DNA from 3 places in the Rhizobium acaciae genome. Region 3 is predicted to be linked to each of the others. Evidence: riboswitches for the same ligand, from Rfam matches in the RefSeq annotation. Region 3 holds a riboswitch; each other region holds the start of a gene.
The links. A riboswitch is a leader RNA that binds a small molecule or an ion and turns the genes downstream of it on or off. The one in region 3 is predicted to bind FMN.

Region 1: it holds a riboswitch for FMN, as region 3 does, so the genes downstream of both, ribN (riboflavin transporter RibN) here and ribB (3,4-dihydroxy-2-butanone-4-phosphate synthase) in region 3, are expected to answer to the same signal.
Region 2: it holds a riboswitch for FMN, as region 3 does, so the genes downstream of both, OLZ32_RS29545 (6,7-dimethyl-8-ribityllumazine synthase) here and ribB (3,4-dihydroxy-2-butanone-4-phosphate synthase) in region 3, are expected to answer to the same signal.

The regions. Positions count from the first base shown of each region.
Region 1 covers NZ_JAPCZO010000011.1:141,423-143,659, forward strand. The annotation lists gene OLZ32_RS18780 (esterase-like activity of phytase family protein) at 1-22, opposite strand, end outside; gene ribN (riboflavin transporter RibN) at 118-1,026, opposite strand; FMN riboswitch at 1,109-1,263, opposite strand; gene hupB (DNA-binding protein HupB) at 1,452-1,727, opposite strand; gene lon (endopeptidase La) at 1,934-2,237, opposite strand, start outside.
Region 2 covers NZ_JAPCZO010000022.1:113,334-115,570, forward strand. The annotation lists gene OLZ32_RS29540 (SDR family oxidoreductase) at 1-514, shown strand, start outside; gene OLZ32_RS29545 (6,7-dimethyl-8-ribityllumazine synthase) at 581-1,015, opposite strand; FMN riboswitch at 1,094-1,236, opposite strand; gene OLZ32_RS29550 (SRPBCC family protein) at 1,483-1,929, shown strand; gene OLZ32_RS29555 (GCG_CRPN prefix-to-repeats domain-containing protein) at 2,114-2,237, shown strand, end outside.
Region 3 covers NZ_JAPCZO010000001.1:303,456-305,692, reverse strand. The annotation lists gene OLZ32_RS01585 (glucose 1-dehydrogenase) at 6-788, shown strand; FMN riboswitch at 982-1,180, shown strand; gene ribB (3,4-dihydroxy-2-butanone-4-phosphate synthase) at 1,307-1,942, shown strand; gene OLZ32_RS01575 (SDR family oxidoreductase) at 2,172-2,237, opposite strand, start outside.

The DNA.
Region 1 (2,237 bases), on a different contig from region 3:
CCTTGCGCGATGAAATTGTCATGAAATCCCCCATGTGTCGAACATTCGAAACATGAGTTTTCTGCGGGAGCCGCATGACAGAGGCATGACAGATGCGGCATTTTGCGTCAGATCATGTCAGGCGAGTTTGCGCTCCCGGCGCATCTCGTTTCGCATGATGAACAGCGAAGCAGACAGGATGAGAGCCGCTCCCAGCCAGAGGTAACCCGCGGGCGCATAACCGAAGAACAGCCAACCGGCCAGCACATTCAACGGCAGCTTCAGATCGTCGAACGGCTGGACATAGGCGGCATCGGCTGCGGCGTAGGCAAGCGTCAGGAAATACTGCGCCACGGCGGTCAGCAGCCCCGCCAGCAGGAACAGGGCAAGGGTCGCGCCCGTCGGCACTGCAAAGCCTGCCGCAAGCGCCAGCCCGCCATTTATCGGCGTCAGCAGAACGAGCAGCCAGACGGTGATCGTCTCCGGCCGTTCGATGCCTGTCAGGCTCTTGGTGATCAGCGACGAGGCGCCCCACAGCAGCGCCGAAAGCACAGGCAAGAGAGCCGCCCAGCCAAAACCATCAGACCATGGCTGCAGAATGATCATCGCTCCGGTGAAGCCCGCCGCCGTCGCAGCCCAGCGGGCCGGGCCGACGCGCTCACCCAGAAAAAGCCGGGCGCCCAGAATGATGAAGAAGGGCGAGGTCATCACCAGTGCGATCGCCTGCCAGATCGGCACCGCGGCAAGGCCGGCGACCCAAGCCTCGACGCCGAGCGCGGCAAGCACGACGCGCGCAAGGTGGCGCCAGGGATAGCGCGTGCGCATCGCCGCAAGGCCGAGCCTCTTCAGGAACGGCAGCGAAAACAGGAAGGCGAAGCCATATTGCCAGAAAGCTGCCGACGCCGAGGGAAAGGCAAGCTTCATCGTCAGCCATTGGGTGACGACGTTGAGAAGCGAAAAGGCAATGCCGGCAAGGACCATCCAGAGTGCCCCGACAACGGCGCGGGATGGGTCGACGGCAACGGAAGTCTGATTCATGTCTTTCATCCATAAAAGGGACCAACATAAATCAGGACGCATGAACCCCGACAGGCGACACAGGGCAACCCCCGCCCTTCGCACGGCCGACGCTCATTCTCTTCCATCCGGACTTTAACCGTCGGCTCCGGAATCGCACCGGATCTGCTGACCCTTCCCCCACTTGGACACGAGAGAAGGCGCTCGCGGGCTCGGGCCGAAACCCTTACCGCCGGTGGGGAGTTTCACCCCGCCCTGAGAACAGAAACGTCGTAGATTAAAGCCCGGGCGACAGCAAGAGCGCTCCTAGATCAAAAAAGCAGAGCATGATGTCGTCCGAAAACCGCTCACACTTTTCGGCATCATGCTCTAAAGCAAAAGGGGTCCGGCAAAGCCGAACCCCTCTCAAATCCTGCACAACCGGTCTCGTTTCCGGCTGGTGGGATAATCTCAGATCAGCCGTTGACGGCGTCCTTCAGGCCCTTGCCGGGCGTGAATTTCGGCACGTTGCGAGCCGGAATGTCGACTTCAGCGCCCGTCGACGGGTTACGGCCCTTCGATGCGGCACGATGAGAAACGGTGAAGCTGCCGAAACCCGCGAGGCGAATGTCGCCCTTGTTCTTGAGTTCAGCCTGGACAACGTCGAAAACCGCGTCAACAGCGGAAGCCGCGTCAGACTTCGTCAGTCCTGCCTTTTCGGCTACTGCGGACACGAGTTCATTCTTGTTCATGTTTCCACCCCTTTCTAAATGGTATGAAACGACTCAAAAGTAAGCTAGGCGCAGAATAGGTTTCATCAGGCCCGCCGAAAACCCAAAAGCCCTGCAAATCAAGGAAAAGCAAGCGTCTACATGACGTTTTCACAAAAAAGGCTGGCGTTTCCGCCAGCCTTTTTCCGTGTTTTGCGCCAATTGGGCATAAATGTGGCAAAGGCCACTCAATGCGCTATGGTTGCGCCTGTCTCATCGAGGCCTTCGACCGATGTGATGACCGGCGTTTCCACCGTGCCGTCCCATTCGATCGGCTCCGGCCGCCGGATCAGTGCATGCTTGATCACCTCGCCCATGCGGGATACCGGGATGATCTCCATGTTGTTCTTCACGTTGTCAGGAATCTCCGCCAGGTCCTTGGCGTTTTCCTCCGGAATCAGCACCTTCTTGATGCCGCCGCGAAGCGCTGCGAGCAGCTTTTCCTTGAGACCGCCGATCGGCAGCACACGGCCGCGAAGGGTGATTTCACCG
Region 2 (2,237 bases), on a different contig from region 3:
TATCTCCGGCGCAGTGCCACAGATCGATCTCTTCGAGATGACCGACGCGCAGTGGGAAGGCGGACTGGCGCTGAAGCTGCATGGCGCACGGCGCCTGACGATTGCAGCCTGGCCGGCGCTGAAAGATGCCAAGGGCTCCGTCGTGATGATGTCCGGCAATTCGGCGGTGTTTCCGAAGGCGCCCTATGCGGCGGTCGGCACCATCAATGCGGCGATCGTCGCGCTGGCCAAGGCTTTTTCCGATCGCGGCGTTGCCGATGGCGTGCAGGTCAACAGCGTGTTGCCCGGCCCGGTCATGACCGGCCGACGCCGCTCCTATCTCGAACGATGGGCGCCGCTGCACGGCCTGAGCGTGGAGGAGGCAATCGCCCGTTTCCCCGAGCAGGCAGGCATCGCCCGCTACGGCGAGCCGGAGGAAATCGCCGAACTGATGGCCTTCCTGGTATCGCCCGCCGCCCGCTGGATGACCGGCTCGACGCTGCGCATGGATGGTGGCGAGGTGAAGTCGATCTGAGTGGTCGACGGCGGGATTAGCCCGCCGTCTTCATCGGCTGTTGTTGTTCTGCTCGTCGAGCCGCTTTTACGCGGCGAGAGCGGCGCGGGTTTTGCCGATCGTCAGAGCCGCCTTTGCTGCCTCGCGCCCTTTCTCGACGAAATGTGCGCGGTAGATCTGTTTGTGGTGCTCGGTTTCCTGATACTGATGCGGCGTCAGCGAAACCGACAGCACCGGCACACCGGTATCCATGCCGGCGCGCATCAGCCCATCGACGACGGCCTGGGCGACGAATTCGTGGCGGTAGATTCCGCCGTCGACGACGAAGGCGGCGGCAACGACTGCGGCATAGCGTCCGGTTGCCGCAAGATCGCGCGACAGCAGCGGCATCTCGAATGCGCCGGGTACATCGAACACATCGACCTGCTCGGGCGGAATAAGCTGATGGAAGCCATCAAGGGCGCGGTCGACGATGTCGGCGTGCCAGCTGGCTTTGACGAAGGCATAGCGGGTGGGTGTCACAGTAATCTCCTTTGGCGAACAGACACATCACCCAAGGCGATCACGAACGTCCCCGACAGCCGCTAGGGCGGCAGGAACGCACGTTCTCTTTCATCCGGACTATGACCGTCGGCTCAGGCATCTCACCTGATCTGCTGACCCTTCCGAAGAAGGCGCTCGCGGGCTCGCAATCTAAATTGCATACCGCCGGTAGGGACTTGCACCCCGCCCTGAGAACGGCGCGAACAATAGGGGGAAGGTGACGGGCTGGCAATAGGTCGAAATGCTTCGCGGCCAATGCAGGATCGGGGCTCCCGACGCGGCGATTTCGTTTGTTCGTCGATCGCGAAGGGCAAGCCCTCTTGCGGAGGATGGGCTTGCGCCTACATGCTATGCGTGAGGACATTCACGTCAGAATAGCACGGCAGGACAGGATGCACCGTCTCTTTCCGCGGCGGGCAAGGCCGTGGCAACTATGGGAGAGAGAGATGGAAGATCCTTTCGTCGTCCGCCGCGAGGCGCATATCGCAGCGCCGCCGGCCGCGGTGTTCGCGTTGATGACCGACCCGGAAAAGATCCTGCGCTGGATGGGAACGGAGGCTCAGATCGAGCCGCAGCCCGGCGGGCTCTATCTCGTCAACGTTACCGGCGCCCGCTTTGCGCGCGGTTCGTTTCGTGAGGTGGTGCCGGTTCATCGCCTTGCCTACAGCTTCGGCTGGGACGGTAGCGAGGTGGTGCCGCCGGGTTCGAGCCTCGTCGAGATCGATCTGATCGAACAGGGAGGCGGAACGCTGCTGCGGCTCACCCATAGCGGCCTGCCTAGCGCCGAGCAATGCGCCGGCCATGCGGAGGGTTGGGCACATTATCTCGGACGGCTGACCGAGGTTGCCGCCGGAGGTGATCCGGGTCCCGACTCTTTTTACGGCAGGACATGAACAATTTTGCAGGCAGCGGGGCGGCTCTGAAGCGCTTGCCGTTGCGACAACAGCGGTTGGCGAGCGCTCAGGACGGCCGTGCGGAAGCGCTTCTTTTTCTCCCGCAAACATGAACGCGCAGTTCATCTCCAGTTCAATTTGGCGGTCATAAGGTGTGGACGGCTGGATTGAAATGGAGTTCTCGATGAAGGCACTTTCTATCGCGGCTGCCTTGCTCGCTGGCAGCCTCTCGTTCGGCACAGCGCAGGCGATGCCGATGGGGACAATCAATGTCCAGAGCAATATCACCACGGTCGACTACGCCTGCG
Region 3 (2,237 bases):
AGAGCATGAAACGCTTTGAGCAGAAGACCGTCGTCATTACCGGGGGCAGCCGCGGCATCGGAGCGGCGATCGCCAGACGCTTTGCGAAAGAAGGCGCCAATCTCGTCGTCTCGGCCAACGAGGAGCTGGTTCACGGCGTTGCCGAACAGATCCGGGCCGAAGGCGGCAAGGCGATCTCCTTCATCGGCGACGTCACCGACAAGGCGAGCGTCACCGCCCTCTACGATGCCGCCGAGAAGGAATTCGGCTCGGTAGACGTCTCGATCCAGAATGCGGGCGTCATCACCATTGCCCGCGTCGAGGACCTGACCGAAAGCGAATGGGACAAGGTGATGGCCGTCAACACCAAGGGCGTCTTCCTCTGCGCCCAGGAGGCGATATCGAGAATGCGCAGGCACAAGCGCGGCGGCCGCATCATCAACACCGCCTCCGGCCAGGCCCGCGACGGCTTTATCTACACGCCGCATTATGCCGCCTCGAAAATGGGCGTCGTCGGCATCACCCAGAGCCTGGCCAAGGAAGTCGCGACCGAGAAGATCACCGTCAATGCCTTCTGCCCCGGCATCATCGAAACCGACATGTGGGCCTATAACGACCAGGCCTGGGGCAAGCTGCTCGGCAACTACGCCCCCGGCGAGTTGATGAAGGAATGGGTCGAGGGCATCCCGATGAAACGGGCCGGCTCCGGCGAAGACGTCGCCGGCCTGGTCACCTTCCTCGCCAGCGATGACGCCGCCTATATTACCGGCCAGACGATCAATGTCGACGGCGGCCTGATCATGTCCTGATGCAGGTCGCCCAAAAGTGCGCAGTGGTTTTGGGACAACGACATGCATGGAAGGATCAAACCACCAACGAAGCGCGGAAGGCGACACGGTCGTCGCCTCCGTGTGAACAGTGTGTCCATCGGCGGCAGGGCAGCTTTGCATTTTTGCCCGGTCGGGTGACCTTGCCATCTGCCTGTTTTTGATCCTATCTTTGAAATGTTCTCAGGGCGGGGTGAAATTCCCCACCGGCGGTATTAGGAGCAATCCTGGAGCCCGCGAGCGCTTCCGGCACTACAGCGCCGCGCGTCTTTCAGACGCGCAAAGGACGCAGTAGCACTTTGAATTGTCGGAAGGTCAGCAGATCCGGTGAGATGCCGGAGCCGACGGTATAGTCCGGATGGAAGAGGACAACACGGGCAGTCGCACTCCATCCCGGAGTCGGCTGACGTTTGTTCGCCCAAGGGCAGAAGGCTCGCTCACGGATTGAGCCGAGCAGACCATGTCAGCCCGCTGACATAACCCTTGAAAGGCCAGACAGCATGACTATCGCAACAATTGAAGATGCCATATCAGCCATTGCCAGTGGCAAGATGGTCGTCGTCGTCGACGACCAGAACCGGGAAAACGAAGGCGATATCGTGGTCGCGGCCGATGCCGTCACCCCGGAAACAATCGCTTTCATGATGACCCACGCCCGTGGCCTCATCTGCATCGCCATGGAAGGCGAGCGCCTCGATGCGCTCGATATCCCGCTGATGGTGCCCAACAATACGGAATCGCAAAAAACCGCCTTCACGGTCTCGGTCGACTATCTCAAGGGCACGACGACGGGCATTTCTGCGGCCGATCGTGCCGCCACCGTCAGCGCCCTGGTCGACGATCGCGCAAAGCCTGACGAATTCGCCCGCCCCGGCCACATCTTTCCGCTGCGTGCCAACCCCCGCGGCGTGCTCGGCCGCCCTGGCCACACCGAAGCCGCAGTCGATCTCGCCCGCCTCGCCGGAAGGATCCCCGCCGGTGTCATCTGCGAAGTCGCCAACGACGACGGAACCATGTCCCGCCTGCCCGAACTCACGCTCTTCGCCGAACGCCACAACCTCCCCCTCGTCACCATCGAGGACCTGGTCGCCTATCTCGACCGCCAGGCGGAAAGAGACATACGGGAAGTCGCCTGATCGGCGCAAAGCGGCCAGCCCCGTCCTTCGAGGCCCCTGCGGGGCGCCTCAGGATGAGGCTGGAGAGAGGTTGCGGCCTGGTTCAACGGGAAGCGCAGCAGCAAGGCACACCGACCAGCCCTCATCCTGAGGCGCGCAGGCCGCAGGCCGGAGCCTCGAAGGACGAGGGCGGGTGGCTAGGTCCCAGACGCGCACGGCTGGTTGCCACAGCACACCCTATTTCCTGCCCCTATGTCCGGCTGATCGAAACGCCGCCATCCGCCAGCATCGCCGTGCCGGTCACGAAGCTCGACAT